DNA from 3 places in the Thauera sp. SWB20 genome. Region 2 is predicted to be linked to each of the others. Evidence: riboswitches for the same ligand, from Rfam matches in the RefSeq annotation. Region 2 holds a riboswitch; each other region holds the start of a gene.
The links. Region 2 has a riboswitch for cobalamin ahead of bluB (5,6-dimethylbenzimidazole synthase). Riboswitches for the same ligand answer to the same signal wherever they lie in the genome.

Region 1: it holds a riboswitch for cobalamin, as region 2 does, so the genes downstream of both, PO78_RS15285 (TonB-dependent receptor domain-containing protein) here and bluB (5,6-dimethylbenzimidazole synthase) in region 2, are expected to answer to the same signal.
Region 3: it holds a riboswitch for cobalamin, as region 2 does, so the genes downstream of both, PO78_RS15390 (energy-coupling factor ABC transporter permease) here and bluB (5,6-dimethylbenzimidazole synthase) in region 2, are expected to answer to the same signal.

What each region holds. Positions count from the first base shown of each region.
Region 1 covers NZ_JTDM01000020.1:297,344-304,326, reverse strand. Annotated here, with positions in the region: gene cobA (uroporphyrinogen-III C-methyltransferase) at 1-167, opposite strand, end outside; gene cobO (cob(I)yrinic acid a,c-diamide adenosyltransferase) at 170-778, opposite strand; gene PO78_RS15305 (hypothetical protein) at 775-933, opposite strand; gene PO78_RS15300 (helix-turn-helix domain-containing protein) at 997-1,236, opposite strand; gene PO78_RS15295 (ABC transporter ATP-binding protein) at 1,345-2,154, opposite strand; gene PO78_RS15290 (FecCD family ABC transporter permease) at 2,151-3,137, opposite strand; gene PO78_RS15285 (TonB-dependent receptor domain-containing protein) at 3,189-5,027, opposite strand; cobalamin riboswitch at 5,163-5,397, opposite strand; gene cobU (bifunctional adenosylcobinamide kinase/adenosylcobinamide-phosphate guanylyltransferase) at 5,491-6,039, shown strand; gene PO78_RS15275 (Uma2 family endonuclease) at 6,075-6,704, shown strand; gene cobT (nicotinate-nucleotide--dimethylbenzimidazole phosphoribosyltransferase) at 6,701-6,983, shown strand, end outside.
Region 2 covers NZ_JTDM01000019.1:452,185-459,167, reverse strand. Annotated here, with positions in the region: gene PO78_RS23215 (bifunctional metallophosphatase/5'-nucleotidase) at 57-1,364, opposite strand; gene PO78_RS23210 (nitrate- and nitrite sensing domain-containing protein) at 1,533-2,684, opposite strand; gene bluB (5,6-dimethylbenzimidazole synthase) at 3,281-4,090, opposite strand; cobalamin riboswitch at 4,140-4,332, opposite strand; gene PO78_RS13950 (VOC family protein) at 4,734-5,210, shown strand; gene PO78_RS13945 (VPLPA-CTERM sorting domain-containing protein) at 5,936-6,748, shown strand; gene PO78_RS13940 (low molecular weight protein-tyrosine-phosphatase) at 6,894-6,983, shown strand, end outside.
Region 3 covers NZ_JTDM01000020.1:315,691-322,673, forward strand. Annotated here, with positions in the region: gene PO78_RS15365 (bifunctional cobalt-precorrin-7 (C(5))-methyltransferase/cobalt-precorrin-6B (C(15))-methyltransferase) at 1-661, opposite strand, end outside; gene PO78_RS15370 (cobalt-precorrin-5B (C(1))-methyltransferase) at 654-1,820, opposite strand; gene PO78_RS15375 (precorrin-8X methylmutase) at 1,830-2,510, opposite strand; gene PO78_RS15380 (sirohydrochlorin chelatase) at 2,524-3,438, opposite strand; gene cobM (precorrin-4 C(11)-methyltransferase) at 3,435-4,262, opposite strand; gene PO78_RS15390 (energy-coupling factor ABC transporter permease) at 4,262-4,900, opposite strand; cobalamin riboswitch at 5,170-5,394, opposite strand; gene PO78_RS15395 (DEAD/DEAH box helicase) at 5,569-6,983, opposite strand, start outside.

The DNA of each region.
Region 1 (6,983 bases), on a different contig from region 2:
AGGATGGGCGGCGCGACGAGGTTGTCGTAGACGATGACGTCCGCGCCCGCCACCAGGCGCGCGCCGCGCAGCGTGAACAGCTCCGGGTCGCCCGGGCCGGCGCCCACCAGATAGACCCAGCCCGGCAGCGGGCCGGGACGATGAACCGCGAGATCGGGAACTGCCATTCTTACCACTCCATGCCGGGCATCGCCTTCACCCCCGCGGCGAAGGCGTGCTTGACCGGCGTCATGTCGGTGACGGTGTCGGCAGCCTCGACCAGCGCGGGCGGCGCCCCGCGGCCGGTGACCACCACATGCTGCATCGGCGGCCGGGCGCGCAGGTCGGCGAGCACCCGCTCCACGTCGAGATACTGGTACTTGAGCGCGATATTGAGCTCGTCCAGCACCACGAGGCCGACTTCGGGATTCTGAAGCATTTCGCGTGCCAGCGCCCAGGCGGCTTCGGCCGACGCGACGTCGCGGGCACGATCCTGGGTCTCCCAGGTGAAGCCCTCGCCCATCACGTGCCAGCGCACGCCGGGCTGGGTACGGAAGAAGGCCTCCTCGCCGGTGTCCGAGCGCCCCTTGATGAACTGCACCACGCCGACCTGCATGCCGTGCCCGAGCGCGCGCGCCACTAGGCCGAAGCCCGCGCTCGACTTGCCCTTGCCATTGCCGGTGTTGACCAGCAGCACGCCGCGCTCGGCCTGCGCGGCGGCGATCTTTTCATCGACGACGTCCTTCTTGCGTGCCATGCGGGCGTTGTGGCGGGTGTCGCGGTCGGGGGTCTGGGTCATGTCGGGCCTGTCGTCCTGTTTTCGTTGTGAAGTCGGCGCGCGCTGGCACGCATGCCAGCGGCGATCGTGGTGAAGACATCCTCGGGGAAGGCTGCCGTCAGCCCGGCCGCAAGCCCGTCGAGCTGCGCCAGCACCGCCTCGACGACATCCTCCATGTCGGTCCCGAGGCCGCACTTGTGCGCCATCGCGTTGAAGTGCCTGCGTGCGGCGGCCCGCGGCTACCATTCACGCTCCACCTCGGCGGGCTTGCGGTCGCCGAGGGTCAGCTCGAGCCCGAGCACGCCAGCGAGCGCAAGCAGGCGGTCGAAGGTGAGGCGCTCGGGGCGCGTCTCGAGTTCGGAGAGCCGGTTCTGACTGATGCCGAGCCGGGCCGCGACCTCGGCCTGCGACAAGCCGAGCGCCTTGCGCCGGCCGACGAGCAGCTCGGCGGCCTGTTCCGGAGAGTAAAGCCTGGGCATGGTGTCGTATCGATGATCCCGATAAATCCAGGATATCGCCTTTCTCGATAAACGCAAGAAATCGCCAATGCCGATATCGAGCCCGGCACGCGCTCCGGACACGCCCGCTCAGTCCGGCAGGAACACCACCCTCCCCTCATGCTCGATCCGGCGCAGCGGGTGGCCGAAGGCCTGGCCGAGCAGGTCGGCGCGCAGCACGGCGTCGCGGTCGCCGGCGATCACGCCGCCACGGCCGTCGAGCAGGATGATGTGGTCGGCGTAGCGTGCGGCGAGGTTGATGTCGTGCAGCACCAGCACGCTCCCGCGCGCGGTACCCTGCTCGCGCAGCAGGCGCTGGAAGAGCTCGAGCGCGGCGATCTGGTGGTGCAGGTCGAGGTGGTTGAGCGGCTCGTCGAGCAGGAACAGGCGCGGCGCCTGCGCGAGCAGGGTGGCGATGCCCACGCGCTGGCGCTCGCCGCCCGAAAGCGTCTGCACGTCGCGCTGCTCGAAGCCGGCCAGCCCGACCGACTCCAGCGCCGCGCGCGCGATCGCCACGTCCTGCGGCCCCTCCCAGCCCCAACGCCCCAGGTGCGGGTGGCGGCCGACCAGCACGGTCTCGAGCACGCTCGCCGCGAAGGGGTCGGGCTGCTGCTGCGCGAGCAGGCCGCGGAACCGCGCCGCCTCCAGCGCCGGCCAGGCCGCATAGGGCAGGCCGCCGATGCGCACCTCGCCCACCGTGGGCTCGCGCAGTCCGGCCAGGGTGTGCAACAGCGTGGTCTTGCCCGCGCCGTTGGGGCCGAGCAGCACCAGGCACTCGCCCGCCGCCAGGCTCAGGCTGAACTCGCAGCACAGCCAGCGCTCGCCCACCTCGAGCGCGAGGCGCTCGGCCTCGAGCAAGGGGGCGTCATCCACGGGCAAGGCGCGGCGGGCGGCGTTCATGGCGTGCCGCGCGGGTTGCGCGAGAGCAGGAAGAGGAAGACCGGCACGCCGATCAGCGCGGTGAGCACGCCCACCGGCAGCTGCTGCGGCGCCATCACGGTGCGCGCCGCGGTGTCGGCCAGGGTCAGCAGGGTGCCGCCGGCGAGCGCCGCCGCGGGGATCAGCACGCGCTGGTCGTTGCCCAGCGCCAGCCGCACCAGGTGCGGCACCACCAGGCCGACGAAGCCCACCGAGCCCACGAGCGTGACCGCGGTGGCGGTGAGCAGCGAGGCGAGCACATAGAGCGCGACGCGCAGGTGGCCGACGCGCACGCCCAGCGCGCGCGCGCTGAGCTCGCCACGCGCGAGCACGTTGAGGTCGCGCGCGTAGGGCATCACCGCGACCAGCGCCAGCGCCAGCACCGCCAGCGCCGGCCACGGCCGCGCCGCCGCGCTGGCGTCGCCCATCATCCAGAACAGCATCGACATCACCCGCGTGTCGGGCGCGAGCGCCAGCATCAGCGACACCGCCGCGCCGCAGCCGGCGGCGACGATGACGCCGGTGAGCAGCAGGCGCGTCTGCGTCCAGCTGCCGTCGCCATGGGCGAGCCCGAAGACGAGCAGCATCGCCGCCAGCGCCCCGGCGAAGGCCGACACATCCACCCAGAACAGCGCCGCCCCGAGCATCATCGCCCCCAGCGCCCCCACCGCCGCCCCGCCCGAGATGCCCAGGATGTAGGGGTCGGCGAGCGGGTTGCGCAGCAGCACCTGCATCAGCGCACCCGCGGTGGCGAGCAGGCCGCCGCAGGCGAAGGCGGCGAGGGCGCGGGGGAGGCGAAGTTCGCGGATGACGGTCGCCCCCATGCCCTCCGCGCCGGCCAGCGCGGCGAAGACATCGGTCGCCGCGACCGGCAGGTCGCCGGCGACCAGCGCCCACAGCAAGGCCATGGCCGCCGCGGACAGCAGTACCGCAGCGATCGCCAGCGGCGCCCGCCTGCGGCGCATGGCCGGACTCAAGCGCGACTCCCCACGCAGGGCGACGGCGGGCATCGCCGGTCAGTGCATCGCGTAGCGCAGCGCGACGAAGGCACTCCTGCCCTGTGTTGCGAACCCCTTCGCAAGCTCATGGTCCTTGTCGAGTAGATTGTTGGCACGAACTTCGACGCTCCAGTCGCGCGCCACGGCGTAGTGCGCGTAGGCATCGACCAGACCGTAGCCGCCGAGGCGATTGGACACCGCGTTCGGCACCTGATCATAGCGCCGCCCCTTGCCGTTCCACTCCACACCCCAGGTCCACGCGCCCACCGCACGCTCCAGCGCGAGCGCCCCGCCGACGCGCGCGCGGCGGCCGAGCTGATCGCCGGTCTCGTCATCCTCCGCGTCGAGCAGGTCGACGCTGGCGCGCAGCCGGTAGTCGCCCAGGGTCGCGGACAGCGCCGCCTCGATCCCCTGGATGTCGGCCCTGCCCACATTGGAGGCGATGCCGGTGCTCCAGTCGATGAGGTTCTTGATGCGGTTGTTGAAATAGGTCAGGTCGACACCGACCCCGTTGCGCTCCCAGGCCACGCCCAGCTCGCGGTTGAGCGCCTCCTCGGGCTCCAGGTCCGGATTGCCGCCGAAGCAGCCCCAGGCACCGTAGCACTCCACCGGGAAGTACAGATCGTTGAAGGTCGGCGCCTTGAACGCCGTGCCGATGCTGGCATGGGCGCGCCACTCGGGCGCAAGCCGATAGCCGTAGGCCGCGGCGCCGGTGGTCTTGCCACCGAACTGCGAGTTGCGGTCGTGGCGCGCATTGAGCTGGACGTTGTGGCGGTCGAATTCACCACCCCAGCCGAGCAGGAAGGCGTTGATGTGGCGACGCGTCTTCTCGAAGTCGGAGGTGGTCTTCACGCGCTGCTGCAGAAACTCGTACGCCGCCATCAGCGAGCCGCCACCTACGGCGACGTCGTGCTGCCAGCTCAACTGGCGCTGCGTGGTATCGAAGCGGGAACGCGTGCTCGCGTTCGACTGGTTGTCGAGGGCATCCACCCCGTGACCGAAGCGCAGGGTGCTGGCCCAGTCGGCGGAATGCTGCTTGCGCAGATACGCGCCGAAGGTCTCGGCACGCTTGTCGAGGTAGGAGTCGAAAGGCTGTGCCGCGTCGTACCAGTTGCGCATGTCGGAATACAGCAGGTTGGCGCCGAGCTCGTCATTGCCGCCCAGGTCCAGCACCAGCGACGCGCCCAGATAATCCTCGCGGAAGCCGTCGTCGTCGGCATCCGCGGCGGTCGCCGAATTCGGCCTTGCGTTGAAGCCGTCGCTGCGCTCGTGACCGGCGGTCAGGCTGTAGCGCAGACGCTCGTTTCCACCCGCGAGCGTGGCGCTCGCCTCGCGCGCGCCGTCCGTGCCGGCCCCGACGCGCACGGAGGGCTGGAAGCCCTCGCGCCCCTTGCGGGTGAACACCTGGATCACGCCACCGAGCGCATCCGCGCCGTACAGCGCACTTCCGGGGCCGCGCAGGATCTCGATACGCTCGATGAGTTCGAGCGGGATCGTCTCCAGCACCGGAGAGCCGCTGGTGGCGGAGCCCATGCGCACCCCATCGACCAGCACCAGCGTGTGTCCGGAGTTCGCCCCGCGGATGAAGATGCTGCCGCTCGAACCAGGACCGCCATTGCGTGCCATCTGCACGCCCGGCCGCGAGGAGAGCAGGCCCAGCAGGCTCGAATGCCCCGCGCGGGCGATTTCGTCGCGCTCGATGACATCCACGCTGGCCAGGGCCGCATCGGCACTGATCGGCTGGCGAGTGGCGGTCACGACGACGTGGCCGAGCTGGGCATCGGCCGCATGAGCGGCCGGTGCGAGGAAACAGGCGAGCGCGCATGCCGAGGCGAGCGCGGAAACACGGATCTTCATTCGTTTGAACTCCCTTCGCCACACCGTGCGTCCCCGCACGCCATGGCAACCTCACATGGACGCACCGCGAGCCAGGTAGAACCGAAGAGAGCAGGAGAACCCACCGCGCCCGTCGCCGCCACCCCGCGGCACATCCGCCAATCCGCGTTCCGGCCGGTCTCCGGGCTCGTGCGCTGTGCCGGCGGGGCCGGACGGGTGGGTCGCCTTCCCGGGCATGGATGCCCAGTGGCTGCATGACGCACCTTGCGCGCACTTACCGTTGCGGGGGCAGCACAGGCATTGCGGCCTCGTTTGCGAGGGGCCGCGCACCTGTTTCCCGTTTAACCCGGGGCGAGAAACGCCCGTGGGCACCGATAACGCGTTGCCCCTTCCGGGGCAGTGGGGGCGGATGATACCGTACGGCCCGGTATCGTGCACTGCAAAAAAACGACGACGAATCCTCCATGCAGGACCCGCAAAGACCATGACCTGCGAACTCATCCTCGGCGGCGCCCGCTCCGGCAAGAGCCGCGAAGCCGAACGGCGTGCTGTCGAAACCGGCCTGGCGGTGACGGTGATCGCCACCGCCGAGGCCCTCGACGAGGAGATGGCGGCGCGCATCCGCCGTCACCAGGCCGACCGGCCGGCGGGCTGGCGCACGGTCGAGGCGCCGCTGGCGCTCGCCGATACATTGCGACGCGAGGCCGCGGCCGAGCGCTGCCTGATCGTCGACTGCCTCACGCTGTGGCTCTCCAACCTGCTCGCCGACGCCCACACCCTTCCCGCAGGCGCCACGGCCGAAGACCTGCCGCGCTTCCGCCACGAGCGCGACGCGCTGCTCGCCGTGCTGCCGACGCTGCCCGGCCGCATCGTCCTCGTCGCCAACGAGGTGGGGCTCGGTCTGGTGCCGGAGACGCCGCTCGGACGGCTGTTCCGCGACGAGGCCGGACGGCTCAACCAGATGGTGGCGAGCGCATGCCGCCGGGTTGTCTTCGTCGCCGCCGGCCTGCCGCTGGTGCTGAAGGAAGGCTAAACTTCGGGGCGAAGCACACTTTCCGGGAGAGGGCTGTGGGGCTGCCTGCACAGAAGCACAAGATGACGCTGGAAGACTTCCTGGCCTGGGAGGCGGAGCAGCCCGAGCGCTGGGAGTTCTTCAACGGCGAGGCCTTCATGATGGCGGGGGGGTCGGACGTGCATAACGTCGTGACCGGAAACATGTACATGGCTTTGCGGATCGGGCTGCAGCACACGCGCTGCAACGTCTTCATGTCCGACGTCCGTCTGCGCCTGGCCGAATCGGACGACCTCTTCTACCCCGACGTCTTCGTCACCTGCACCGACGCCGACCGCGCCCGCCGCCAGGTCAAGGAAGACCCTATCCTCATCGCCGAGGTGCTGTCGCCCTCGACCGAGGCCTATGACCGCGGCGACAAGTTCGCCGCCTATCGCCGCTTTGCGGGGCTGAAAACCGTGCTCTTCCTGTCGCAGGACCGTGCCCACGTCGAGTGCTTCACCCGCGGCGAGGACGGGCGCTGGGTGCTGAGCGAGGCGAGCGGAGAAACGGCCCGCCTCGCCCTGCCCGCCTTCGACTTCGAGCTCGCGCTCGCCGACCTCTATCGCGACCTGCCGGACGCGGACGCCTCCGACCCGGCGCCCATCCCCCCTCCCTCCACACCACCCCCGCCACCTGCCGCATGAAGCCCTACGCCATCGCCTCGCCCGACCCGCTGCTCTCCGCCGCGATCCAGCACAAGATCGACCGCAAGACCAAGCCGCGCGGCGCGCTCGGCCGCCTGGAGGGGCTCGCGCACCAGATCGCGCTGCTGCAGCAGACCCTGGAACCCGAACTGCGCCAGCCGCACATCGTCGTCTTCGCCGGCGACCACGGCGCGGCGCGTGCCGGCGTGTCCGCCTACCCGCAGGACGTGACCTGGCAGATGGTGGAGAACTTCCTCGCCGGCGGCGCGGCGATCAACG
Region 2 (6,983 bases):
TTGGCCGGACCGCCCACGCAATTCCCGGCGCCGGTTCCCATGCAGGGGCGGTGGGCTTACTCGGTGTCGATGAACATCTGGGTGCTGAAATCCGCGGTGGCGGGGCGGGTGAGGGTGGGGGTTTGGCGGGCGTATTGCAGGAAGGCGTCGGCGTAGGCGAGGAAGGTCTCTTCGCGACGATCGGCGCCGAGGGTGCCGAGGGTGGTGTAGCCGTCCTGGCCGGCGGCGATGAAGTCGTTGGTGATCATGCGGTAGGTTGCGGCCTCGTCGAGCGCGACCCACTGGCCCTGGGCGTTGCGGTGCTCGAGCGCGCCGATGCGCTGGCCGAGGGGCTGGCGCAGGTCGACCTGCCAGCGCAGCGCGCCGGCGTAGGGGTAGGAGCCGGTGTTGCCGGCGACCACGCTCTGCATGGCGTCCTCGAGCGTGGCGCGCAGCTCGGCGCCGGTGAGGCTGAGCGCGACGAGCGTGTTCTTGAACGGCAGCACGGTGTAGATGTGGCCGACGGTGACGGGGCCCGCGGCGAGATCGACGCGCACGCCGCCGCCGTTCTGCAGCGAAACATCCGCCCCGCCGAAGCGTTGGCCCTGGCGCAGGAAGGCCTCGGCGACGAGCTGCTGGACGTCGCCGCCATGCGCGATCACGTGCGCATCCTGGTTGCAGCCGTCGAGCTTCGAGCGCGAGGGGTCGCGCCGGGTGCCGGGGACGCGGCGCAGGCAGAGGTTCTGCTGCGCGACGGCGACCGGCTCGGCGCCGAAGGCCTTCACCTGGCTGGCGTAGTCGGCGAGCACCGCGCTGGCGGCCGCATCGGGTTCGGTGACGCGCAGCGCCGGCTGGCTGGCGAGATCGGCGCGGGCGGCGGCGAGGGCGTCGCCGGCGAGCGTGCCCAGCGTGCTGCCGATGAGGATGTGCGGCTGGCCGGCGCAGGACTTGACCTCACCCTGGCCGTCGAAGAGCACGTCGAGTTCGCCGACCACGGCGCTGTATTGCCAGGCCTGGACGACGCAGACCGCGTCGCCGTCCTTGTTGCGCGCGGCGGTGGGGTAGGCGCCGGCGGGCGAGAGGCCGAAGGTCTTCAGGCTGTCGTCGCCGAGCAGGCTGTGCGAGTCGCCGCCGACGATGACGTCGACGCCCGAGAGCTGCGCGGCGATCGCCTGGTCCTGGGCGTAGCCGAGGTGCGAGAGCAGGACGATCTTGTCGATTCCCTGGGCGCGCAGGTGGTCGATCTCGCGCTGGGCGGAGTCCGCCTCGTCGAGCAGCCGGGTGCCGGGGTCGGGGCGCGAGGCGTTCTGCGTCTTGGCGGCGGTGGTGAGGCCGACGATGCCGATGCGCTCGCCGCCGCGCTCGACCACCACCGAGGGGCGCACGCTGTCGCTGCCGAGCGGCGAGCCGGCGCGCGGGCGAGGTTGGCCGAGAGCACCGGGGTGCGGCAGTCGGGGGCGGACCAGAGGTGGTCGATGAAGGTCTGGAGGCCGGCGTCGCCGGAGTCGAGCTCGTGTTGCCGACGGCCATGGCGTCGAAGCAGACGCGGTTCATCAGCGCGGCGTCGGCTTCGCCTTCGCTGAGGGTGTAGTAGAGCGTGCCGGTGATGGCATCGCCGGCGTGCAGCTTGAGGACGTGCTCGTGGCGCGCGCGAGTTCGGCGATCGCCGTCTGCCCCGTCCCAGGCTCGTCCCCCTCGCCAGGCACTCCGGCCAGCTCGTCCGCCCCGCCGGCGAGAAACACCGGGGCGGCGTCCGCCCCCCCTGCCAGCGCGCACATCAGCACCTCGGGATCGTCGGGATCGCGCTGCAGCGCGGCGATCCGCGCCGCACAGGCCGCACGCAATCCCCCGGCAAGCAGGTCCTCGATCACGCGCAGGTGGTCGAGCCGGGCCGAACAGCATGCGAACCAGGGCTCCGCGAGCGCCGACGGCAGCACCCCGCCCTTCCCCGCGGCGAGCAACTTGCGGCGCAGGCGTTCAAATTCGGCGAGCGGCATCGCCTGGCACGCCGCATCCCAGGCGCTGCGCACCTCGGGCGGGCAGAAGGCCGCGAAGCGCGCGAAGCACGCCTCCTGCGTCTCGATCAGATGCAGCAGGTCGGGCTCGGCGGGATGGCGCGCGTTGGCCGCAGCGTTCGCCCTCCCAGCGGCGAAGGCGGCCGCACCGGCCGCACGCTCCTGGCCGGCGAACTCCTTGCCCTGCATCAGGTTGAACAGCGCCACCAGCAGGCGCGAGATGGCTGGATCGGTCGCGATGTCGGCCGCCTCGAAGACCAGCGCCAGCAGCGCGGCGATCGCCTGCGTGAATCGCTGCGTGGCCTCGTGCGGCGTGCAGCGGCCGGCGGCGATCGTCTCGCGCAGCGCGGGCAGCCCGTCGAGGGCGTGCAGCGCGAGCGCGATCCGGGTGAGCAGGCGGGAGCCGCCCGTCGGCGCCGCCCCGCCCCTCGCGTCGAGGACGTCGGCCTGCTCCAGCCAGGTCCGCAGCGCGGCATCGGCCTCGATGCTGGCCGCCACGCACGCCGCGCGATCGCCATCGAAGTGCCTGCCACCCGCGGCGAGGTGAAGATTCGAGCACCCGCGCTCGGCCTGCAGGCGATGCACCAGCTCGCTCACCGCCCGCACCAGCTCGCAGCTGCGCGCCAGTTGCTCGAGCTCGCGCAGCTCACAACGACGCGCAGCGACCAAAAAAGCGAGGATCGATTCCATGCAGGGCTCCGGCAAGAAGGGGGTCTGCGACCGGCGGCCGCACATCCCCCCAAGCAAGACCCGTGCAAGCCCGACGCCTGGGCTCTGCCGTAGGAGCGACGCAAGTCGCGATCACGGCCCTGCCGCCCGCCGCCCGCTGCCGCACGCGGAATCGTGCGATCGCGACTTGCGTCGCTCCCACCAAAACCAGCGCGCCCTTCCAGCGCCGACGCCTGGCGCTGCCGTAGGAGCGACGCAAGTCGCGATCACGGCCCTGCCGCCCGCCACCCGCTGTCGCAGACGGAATCGCGCGATCGCGACTCGCGTCGCTCCTACCAGAACCACCGCTCCCTTCCAGCGCCGCCGCCTGGGCGCTGCCGTAGGAGCGACGCAAGTCGCGATCACGGCCCTGCCGCCCCCGCCACCCGCTGCCGCAGGCGGAATCGTGCGATCGCGACTCGCGTCGCTCCCACCAGAACCAGCGCTCCCTTCCAGCGCCGCCGCCTGGCTCTGCCGTAGGAGCGACGCAAGTCGCGATCACGGCCCTGCCGCCGCCCCGCCACCCGCTGCCGCAGGCGGAATCGTGCGATCGCGACTCGCGTCGCGCCCACAAGGGGCTACGCGGCGCTTCGAGGGCTCGGGCGGAGCTGGCCGATGGCCTCGATCAAGCCCTCGCCCACCGCATCGGGCCCGCGCTGCCAGCCGTCGAAATGCAGCAACTCGGGCAACGGGACGCGCTTCAACCAGCCTGCGGCCTCGAGCTCCGGCTGCGCGTGGAAGTCGCGCACATAGCCGACGCACAGATAGGCGATCGGCACGATCTCGCGCGGGATGCCGAGCGCCTCGCGCAGCGCCTGCTGGTGCAGGATGCTCACCCAGCCCACGCCCAGGTTCTCGGCGCGCGCCGCCAGCCACAGGTTCTGCACCGCACACACCGCGCTGTACACGTCCATCGCGCCGATGTGCGTGCGCCCGATCACCACCGGGCCGTGGCGGCTGCGGTCGCAGGTGATGCAGATATTGACCGGCGACTCGAGGATGCCCTCGAGCTTCAGATTGCGATAGGTCTCGCGCTTGCCCTCGTCGAACATCTGCTCGGCCTCGGCGTGCGCGGCGAGAAAGTCGGCGTGGATCTTCGCGCGCACCTCGCGCGAGCGCACCACGACGAAATCCCACGGCTGCATGAAGCCCACGGAAGGCGCGTGGTGCGCGGCGGTGAGCACGCGCGCGAGCACCTCGTCAGGGATCGGGTCGGGCAGGAACTCGCCACGCACGTCGCGCCGGGTGTGGATGGCGCGATAGACGGCGGCGCGCTCGGCGGCGTCGAACAACGGATTGGCCTGGAAGCGCGCGGCGGCCGGGTCGTGAATCGGTGCGGACGCGTCGGTGCTCGCCGGCGCGCACTGCGCCTGCGTCGGGCTGCTCATGAAGTATTCCCCTTGTCGTCGAGCAGTGGGCAGCCACCGACCAGGCGACTGCGGGATGCACTTCGAGGCCGGTCTTCCGGCTGCGGATCATCTCGTCCGGGCGCCTTCCCGGTCCTCGTGGACCAGTGGCTGGGCGAACCTCGCCCGGACAATCCCCTACACGGCGCTGGGCGCGCGGCGGAATTGCACCGCCTTCCCGATTCTCCCGCGCACGCGCGGGCACCTCGAAGCAGAGAGGGCGCAAGCTTAGCGGCAAAGGCGGCCGCGGGCAAAACAAGGCGGACACCGCCGCGCGGGGTGGGAGGTCGCCCGATCGCGACTTGCGTCGCTCCTACGAAACCGGCGCGCGCATCCTTGCGCCCGGCGCCCGAGGTGGGACGTGGGAGCGACGCAAGTCGCGATTCCCACCCGCGTCGACCTAGAAACGCTCCTCGCAGCCGCCGCGCCCGATCGCGACTTGCGTCGCTCCTACGAAAACCGGCGCGCGCATCCTTGCGCCCGGCGCCCGGAGTGGGACGTGGGAGCGACGCAAGTCGCGATTCCCACGAAACCGGCGCTCGGCCATTGGCCCTCCCGACGCAGCGCCGGCTCGATTCCTCTATAATTATGAATTCTTGACACAACCGCCCACCCAGGAGGCACCATGTCCCAGCGTCCGTTCAAGATCCTCGGCATCCAGCAGATCGCCATCGGCGGTCCGAGCAAGGAGAAGCTCAAGACCCTGTGGGTCGACATGCTCGGCCTGGAGGTCACCGGCAACTTCGTGTCCGAGCGCGAGAACGTCGACGAGGACATCTGCGCGATGGGTTCCGGGCCGTTCAAGGTCGAGGTCGACCTGATGCAGCCGCTCGACCCCGAGAAGAAGCCCGCGGTGCACACCACCCCGCTCAACCACGTCGGCCTGTGGGTGGACGACCTGCCCAAGGCGGTCGAATGGCTCGGCGCCAACGGCGTGCGTTTCGCGCCCGGCGGCATCCGTCGCGGCGCGGCGGGCTATGACATCACCTTCCTGCACCCCAAGGGCAACGACGAATTCCCCATCGGCGGCGAGGGCGTGCTCGTCGAACTTGTCCAGGCCCCGCCCGAGGTCGTCGAAGCCTTCGCCCGCATCGCCAGCTGATCGCCCCCGGCATTTCATGCAGGAGCGACGCAAGTCGCGATTGCAGCGCCGCGGCAGGCGATGCACCTCGGTGGCCGCGGGACGGCCGTGATCGCGACTCGCGTCGCTCCCACAGCGCACCCCGAACGCCCGCAAGCACCGCAACCCCGGCGTTTCACGTAGGAGCGACGCAAGTCGCGATCCAGCGCCGCGGCAGGCGATGCACCTCGGTGGCTGCGGGACGGCCGTGATCGCGACTCGCGTCGCTCCCACAGCGCACCCCGAACGCCCGCAAGCACCGCCACCCCGGCGTTTCACGTAGGAGCGACGCAAGTCGCGATCCAGCGCCGCGGCAGGCAATGCGCCTCGATGGCTGCGGGACGGCCGTGATCGCGACTCGCGTCGCTCCCACAGCGCACCCCGAACGCCCGCAAGCACCGCAACCCCGGCATCTCCTGTAGGAGCGACGCAAGTCGCGATTGCAGCGCCGCGGCAGGCGATGCGCCTCGGTCGCTGCGCGTCGCCGTGGATGCGGCGGCGCAGCACCTGCCCCGAAGTGTCGAATTTTTTTACACCGCCCCCCTCGCGACGTCCTCTCCAGAGCAACAGAACCCTTTAAATCAAGCACTTGCAAAACAGGCACTGATATTGCTTTGTACGTTCCAGCGGTGACCAATCGCCCTGTTTTCAACAACGAAGACGCCGGCCCCCGGGTTGGTACGTCCCAGTTTTAAAGGATTGCGCCAATGAAAAAACTTGCTCTCATCGCAGCGACCGCGTCGCTCGCAGCCGTGTCCACCGGTGCTTCGGCCGCTTATGTCAGCACTGCCAACCTGGGCGGCGACTTCGCCATCACCGGTTTTGCCGACGGCACCCCGGGCACCTACCAGATCGCCCTGACCAACCTCAGCGGCGCCCTTTCGCTGGCCGCCGGCCCGGCGGGCACCTACACCGTCGGCGTCGGCCCCGGCAGCGCCGGCCCGACCGGCACCGCCACCGCCACCTTCTTCGCGGGCCCCGGCGGCACCGTCACGCGCAGCATCAGTTCGAACGTCGGTATCTTCACCGGCAACCTCACCCCGACGGGCCTCACCCCGGGCATCTACAACTTCGCCTTCGGCGCCGGCCCCGCGTTCTCGGTCGGCTTCAACTTCGGCGGCTCGTACGACGGCGCGACCACCTCCGGCGTCCTCGGCCTGCTCAACGGCCTGCTCGGCACCAGCTTCGTCGATCCCACCGGCGCGGGCACCCTGGCGATCACCGGCACCGTCACCAACAACAGCTTCATAATGGACGTCGTCGAAACGGCGACCAACTGGCCCGGTGCCGGCGCGCTGCTCGCTTCGGCCGACTATGGCGTGTTCCTGCAGTCGAACGGCCTTACCGATACGACCGCCAACAGGCTCGCCTATGCGCAGAGCCCGACCTACAACCGCACCGACGGCACCTTCCGCGTCAGCAACGTCGCCGTCACCGCCGTCCCCGAGCCCGCCTCGCTGGCCCTGCTGGGCCTCGGCCTGGCCGGTCTGGGCGCGATGCGTCGCCGCAAGCAGGCCTGATCCTCGGCTGCTGCAGTCCCGCAAACCGGCATCCTCGCGAGGGGGTGCCGGTTTTTGCGTTTACACTCCCGGGCCAGGCCGGTCGCCCGCGATCGCGCTCCACCGCGCCGCGCCCGCCGCACACCCGACGCCCTCGCACACCGCCATGTTCGACAAGATCCTCACCCTCTGCACCGGAAACATCTGCCGCAGCCCGCTCGCCGAGTTCCTGCTGCGCGACCGCCTCGCCGCGCGC
Region 3 (6,983 bases), on a different contig from region 2:
GGCTCAGCCCGGCGAACACCGCTTCGTCGTCCAGGCACAGGCGGGCGACCACCGACAGGCGCAGGTCCTCGTCGCAGCCCGGCGCGCCATGACCAGCCGCGAGCAAGGCGCGGGCGATGCGGTCGGGGCTGTTGGCGGGGCTGGTGAAGCAGGCGACCAGCGGGTGTTCGGCGACGGCGCGGACCACGCGGTACAGGCCGTGCTCCGGCGTGGGGCCGGGTTGCCGCGGATCGGCCTGCCATTCGTCGGCGTCGGCGCCGTGGCAAGACACGAAGCGGGCCTCCTGCCACGACCTCTTCAGGCGCGCGAAGGCGAGCTGCAGCGTCGAGGTTGCGGGCAGTACCTCGAGCCGCGCGGCGCCGAGCTTGTCGATCAGGAAGCCGGCGATGCCATGGCACAAGGGGTCGCCGGTGGCGAGCACCACGGCGGCGTCGCCCTCGAGCACGGCCTCCTCGATCCAGCCCGGCACGCGTGTGAGCGCGCCGTCCATGTTCAGCAGGCGGGCGCTGGGGGCGTGCGGTGCGATGCGTTCCAGCGTGCGTCCGGCGCCGATGAGGCTGGCGGCGGCTTCGATGCGCCGGCGCGCTGCGGCGCCGAGGCCGTCCCAGCCGTCGTCGAGCAGGCCGACGATGCTGCAGACGGGGGCAGTGGATTCAGGCATGCGTGGTCTCCTTCAGGTCGGCCTCATCGACGCTCACGATCGGCACGCCCTCGAAGTTGCACGCCAGCACGGTGAGCCGGTGCGGGCCGGGGTAGCGCTGGCGCAGGCTGCGGATGGCGCGCCCGGCGAGCGCGCGGTGGAAGGCCACGGCCAGGCCGAGCGCGCTCAGGCGTTCGGCGGCGAAGCGGGCGGTCTCGGCGGCGCGGATCTCGGCCACGAGCGCGGGCGGCGCGCCGACCTCGGCAGCGGCGGCGGCGATCAGCTCGCGATCGACCTCCTCGCGCCAGGCGTGGGTGACCGACAGGCCCTGGGCGATCTTGGTGAGCTTGCCGATCATGGCGCCGACGACGATGTGGCGCATGCCCTGCCTCACCGCGGTGGTGAAGGCGGCCTTGACGAAGTCGCCCATCTGCACGAAGCAGGCCTCGTCGAGGTCCGGGAAGGCGCGCATCGCGCATTTCTCGGTGCGCCCACCGGTGGTGAACACCACGCAGGTCTGGCCCTGGTTGGCGGCGACATCGATGGCCTGGATCACGCTGGTGCGGAAGGCGGCGGTGGAATACGGGCGGACGATGCCGGTGGTGCCGAGGATGCTGATGCCGCCGAGGATGCCGAGGCGGGCATTGAGCGTCTTCTGCGCCATCTCCTCGCCGCCGGGCACCGAGATCGTCACCTCCAGACCGTCGCCGACCTCGAGGATGGGTGCGCCGGCCGCGCGCACGTTGTCGATGATGTTGCGCCGCGGCACGGGGTTGATCGCGGGGCCGCCGACCGCCAGCCCGAGCCCGGGCTTGGTGACCACGCCCACGCCAGGGCCGCCCGCGAGGATCACCACGCCGCCGCCCCCGCGGATGCGGCGCACGTCGGCGGTGAGACGGGCGCCATGGGTGGCATCGGGGTCGTCGCCGGCGTCCTTGATCGAGACCGCGTGGGCGTGGTCGCCGTCCACCTGGCCGTCGCGGATCGTGAAGCGCACCCGCGTCGTGTTGGGCAGCACGCACTCCACCGCGTCGGGCACCGCGCCGCGCACCAGGCCGAGCGTGGCGGCCGCCGCGGCCGCGGCCGAGTTGGCGCCGGTGGTGAGGCCGGTACGATTGCCGCGCGCGCGCCTGGCGTCGCCCTTGCGCACCTTGTCGGGGAGGGAATGTCCTGCCGCCATCGTGTCGCTTCAGCCCCGGACGGCCTGTCGCTGCCGTGTCTCGGCCAGCCCGAGCAGGGCGTGGATCGCCGCCACCACCAGGGTGGAGCCGCCCTTGCGGCCGCGGATGACGATCCACGGCACCGCGTCGACCGCGGCCATCCGGTCCTTCGATTCGGCCGCCGACACGAAGCCCACCGGCATGCCGACCACCAGCGCCGGGCGCACGCCTTCATCGCGGATCAGTCGCACCAGCTCGATCAGCGCGGTGGGTGCGTTGCCGATGCCGACGATGGCGCCGTCGAGCAGGCCGAGGCGGTGCGCCTTGCGCATGGCCTGCACCGCGCGCGTGCTGTCCTCGGCGCGGGCGTGCTCGACGACGTCGGGGTCGGAGATGAACTGGTGCGTGCGCATGCCGAAGTGGGCGAGACGCGAGGCGGACAGGCCGACACAGATCATCTCGACGTCGGCGACGATCCGCGCGCCGCCGCCGAGGATGGCGGCCAGGCCGGCGTCCACCGCATCGGGATGGAATTCGGTGAGGCCGTTGAACTCGAAGTCGGCGTTGGCGTGGATCATGCGGCGCACCACCGGCCACTGCCCGGCGGTGTAGGCGTGACGGCCGACCTCGGCGTCGATGATGGCGAAGGAGTCGTGCTCGATCGCGCGCCCGGCGGCGGTGAGCTGTTCGGTGACGGTGTTGGTGCGCATGGCGGGTTCGGCTTCAGGCGTGCGCGTGGTCATGGGGGCGAGCGTATGCATGGCCATGGTCGTGCTCGTGGTGCGCAGGGGCGTGACGGGCGTGCGTGGGGCTGTGCTCGTGCAGGTGCGCGGCCTCGGCGGCGAGGCGGTATCTGCAGCCGTCGCACTCCAGCAGTCCGCCTTCGGGTGCTTCGTGGTCGTCGACCCTGCGGTCGAGCAGCGCGAAGATGCCCTCGTCGAAGCCGAAGTGGGTGCCGAGCGCGAAGGCGAGCTGCGGGTACTGGCGCCGCAGGCGCTCGACCTGTGCCCGGATGCGCTCCATCAGCACCCCGGTGAAGAGGTACACCGGCACGATGCAGATCTGCGTCATGCCCAGGCGGGCCTGGCGCTGCACCACGGTCTCGAGTCGCGGCCAGGTCACGCCGGTGAAGGCGAGGTCGACCAGCTCGTGGTCGCCGTCCTCGAAGAGCCAGCGCGCCATCTTGGCGAACTCGCCGTTGGCGCCGGCGTCCGAGGAGCCGCGGCCGAGCAGCACCACGCCGGTGGTGTGCGGGTCGGGCATGTCGAGCTGCCTCAGCAGGCGGTCGAGCTGGCCGCGCAGTACGGCGAAGAGCTCGCGCCCCATGCCGAGGTGGCGGGCGCAGGCGAAGGCGACGCCGGGGTGGCGGGCGCGGGCGCGCTCGATCGCAGCCGGAAGCTCCATCTTGACGTGGCCCGCGGCGTTGAGGATGAAGGGAATCGTGACGACACGGTGCGCCGCGTGCGCGGCGCGGTCGAGGCCCTCGTCGAGCAGCACGTCGGCGTGCTCGATGAAGCAGGTCTCGATGCGCCAGCCGGGATGGCGTTCGCGCCATTGTGCGGCGAAGTGGAGGATCTCCTTGTTGCCCTCGCGGTTGCGCGAGCCGTGGCCGACGAGAAGGATGGCGGTCTTGTTCATGCGGTTTCTCCGGTGGCGATGCCGGCCGCGGCGGCCGGCATCGACGCCTTGCGGAAGCGGTGGCCGAAGCCCGGGTCGTAGAGTTTCGAGCGTGCGAGGTCGGGCCACAGGCGGGCGCCGAGCGCCGGACTGGCGAGAATCATGGCCTGGCTGGCGATCTTCTCGTCCTGGCAACGGCGCTTGATGTCGGCCAGCGTGCCGCGCACGATCTTCTCCGCGCCCGCCCAGCTCGCCTTGTGCACCACCACGATGGGGGCGTCCTCCGGCCAGCCGGCGGCGCGCAGCGCACGCTGCACCTCGTGCAGCAGCGTGATCGACAGGAAGATGCACAGCGTCGTGCGGTGCGCGGCGAGCGCCTCGAGCGCCTCGCCCGGCGGCATCGGCGTGCGCCCGGCGACACGGGTGAGGATCACCGTCTGCGTCACCTCCGGCAGGGTCAGGGTCTCGCCCGCGGCGGCGGCCGCGGCCATCGCCGAGGACACGCCCGGCACCACCCGCCAAGGAATGCCGGCGGCGTCGAGCGGGCGCGTCATCTCGACCAGGGCACCGTACAGGCCGGGGTCGCCGGTCTGCAGGCGCACCACGACGGGATGGCGGGCGCAGGCGTCCAGCAGCCAGGCGCTCATGCCCTCGAGCGTCATGTCCCTGGAGTCGCGGATCTCGCAGTGGGCGGGCGCGAACTGCGTCGCGCTGCGGTCGACCAGCGAGCCGGCGAACAGGATCGCGCCCGCCCGCTCGAGCAGGCGGCGGCCTTTCACGGTGATCAGGTCGGGGTCGCCGGGGCCCGCGCCGACGAACCAGACCGTACCCGGCAGCGCGGTCATCAGCCGCGCGCCGGCACGGCGAAGCAGAGCCGCACGAGGGGACGATGCGCCTGCGACTGCAGCAGGCGGACGAGTGCGACCGTCAGCACCGGCTCGATCAGCGCCACCGGGAGGTAGGCGCTGGCGAAGGCGGCCCATGCCGCGAAGGGCGTGGCGACCTCGCCCATGGCCAGCCAGAAGCCGACCATGACGGCGACGCCGGCGTAGTAGGCGGCGTCGAGCTTCAGCACCGATCCCACCCGCGTCGCGGCGCCGCTGGCGAGCCTGCGGCCGAGCGTGGCATGCAGCGCCACCAGCGGTACGGCCAGCGAGAGGAAATTGACCCCGAGATGCAGCAGGTCGGCGGGCTCGAAGACCCCGCCCTGAAGCAGCAGGCCGAGGCCGAAGCCGAGCAGGGTGGGCACGAAGCCGAGCGTCAGGTAGATCGGCATGGCGCCGATGAAGTGCAGCTCCGATGCGCCGGCGGGCGTATGGAAGCTCTGCATGAAGACGGAGAAGAACAGGGCTGCGAGCAGGGTGCGCAGCAAGCGCTGCGGCTTCCTGAGAAGTTGCGGCGCCTGGGCGGCGACGAGCGCGGTGGCGGCGAGGTTGGCGGCGGCGATCTTGGCGCCGGAAAGGATGCCGGGTTCGATGTGCATGATGACTCCCCACGAGTGCATGGAACGACGATGCGAACCACGCGGGCGGGGGGCGGCATGCGGGCGCGGCGCTGCCGGTGGGCGTACGCACGCGGTGAAACCGCGAGCGCACGCCGGGCACGGCATTGCCTGGAGACCGCTTGCACGACGAGTCGGCTGGAGCTTCCGGCGCACACGGGCAGCCGGCGGAAAACCAGTCGGATCGAACCCACACCCCGGGGCTCACATCAACCTGGAACCGCGCACGACGCCACTTGCAGGCGGGTGCGGGTTCCGTACTCGATCGGGCCGGTCTTCTGGCTTGCCGTCTTCCTCCTCCGCCGGCCTTCCCGAGCGCAAGGCTCAGTGGCGTGTTGGCGGATTCGTCAGGCTCACAGCAGCGGGGGCTGCGCCGGAATGGTCGTGCGCGCGCAAGGCGGACGACGTCACCGGACTTCCCGTTTCACCCTGTCATATGAAGTTATGACAGGGCACCCGGATCGAATGCGGAGCGAAGGATAAGCGAAGCTGGGGCGGGAAGGCAAGCGATGTGCAGCGGTGGGGACGGGAGCGCCGCGGTCGCGATGCCGGTTTTCGTGGGAGCGACACCAGTCGCGATGCGGCCATCGGCGCGGGTTATGCGAATCTCGGACCCGCGCCGACGGCCTCGCTGTTTCCGGTCGTCCTGCTCAGCGCTTGTCGCCGCCCGGCTTGGCGGCGAACAGGGCGGCGCGGGGCTGCGGGCGGCGCTGCGGGTTCGCGCCGGCGGGGCGGGGCGCGTTACCCTCCGGGCGGCGGTTGGCGGACGGTGCGCGGTTGCCGTCCACCTCGACACGGCGGGCCGGCACGGCGCGGTTGCCATCGACGTCCGGGCGCGGAGCCGAGCCGCGGTTGCCGTTGGGCTCGCGCGCCTCGCCCGTGCGCGCCGCGCGATTGCCGTCGGCCTCGCCGCGGGTGCGCGCGGGGGCACGTCCGCCGGGCTGGGCCGGAGCACGTCCGCCGCCTGCGAGCTCGCTGCGCGCGGGCGCGGCGGCGGGGCTGCGGCCCTGGCCGTTGCGGCCGCCGCGGCGCTGCAGCGGTTCGCGCTGGTGGTCGGCGTCGTGTGCGGCCTCGCCGCCGGCGCTGGGCACGAAGTCCTCGGCCACGGCGCGCTCGATGCGGCGCTTGATGACGCGCTCGATCGCGGTCAACAGTTTGATTTCTTCGTTGTCGACCAGCGAGATCGCATTGCCGGCGGCGCCGGCGCGGCCGGTGCGGCCGATGCGGTGCACGTAGTCCTCGGCGACGTTGGGCAGCTCGAAGTTCACCACCTGGGGCAGCTGGTCGATGTCCAGGCCACGCGCGGCGATGTCGGTGGCCACCAGCACCGGCAGGGAGCCGTCCTTGAACTGGGCCAGCGCGCGCGTACGCGCGGCCTGGCTCTTGTTGCCGTGGATCGCGGCGGCGCCGATGTCGTGCTTGGTGAGGTACTCGGCGAGCTTGTTGGCGCCGTGCTTGGTGCGGGTGAACACCAGCGCCTGGAACCACTGCTTTTCCTTGATCAGGTGGGCGAGCAGTTCGCGCTTCTGCTTCTGGCCGATCAGGTACACCGCCTGGTCGACGCGCTCCGCGGTGGTGTTGCGCGGGGCGACTTCCACTTCTGCCGGGTTGTGCAGCAGGCCGTGGGCGAGCTCGCGGATCTCGTCCGAGAAGGTGGCCGAGAACAGCAGGTTCTGGCGCTTCTTCGGCAGTAGCGCGAGCACCTTGCGGATGTCGCGGATGAAGCCCATGTCGAGCATGCGGTCGGCTTCGTCCAGCACCAGGATCTCGACGCCGGAGAGATCGAGCGTCTTCTGGCCGACGTGGTCGAGCAGGCGGCCGGGGGTGGCGACGAGGATGTCCACCCGCTTCTTCAGTGCGCTGATCTGCGGGTTGATGTTCACGCCGCCGAACATGACCAGCGAGGACAGCGGCAGGTGCTTGCCGTAGGTGTCGACCGACTCCTGCACCTGGGCGGCGAGCTCGCGCGTGGGGGTCAGGATCAGGCAGCGCGGGCGCCCGGGCGGGTGCGGATGGGTGTGGGTCTGCGACAGGATGTGCAGCAGCGGCAGCGTGAAGCCGGCGG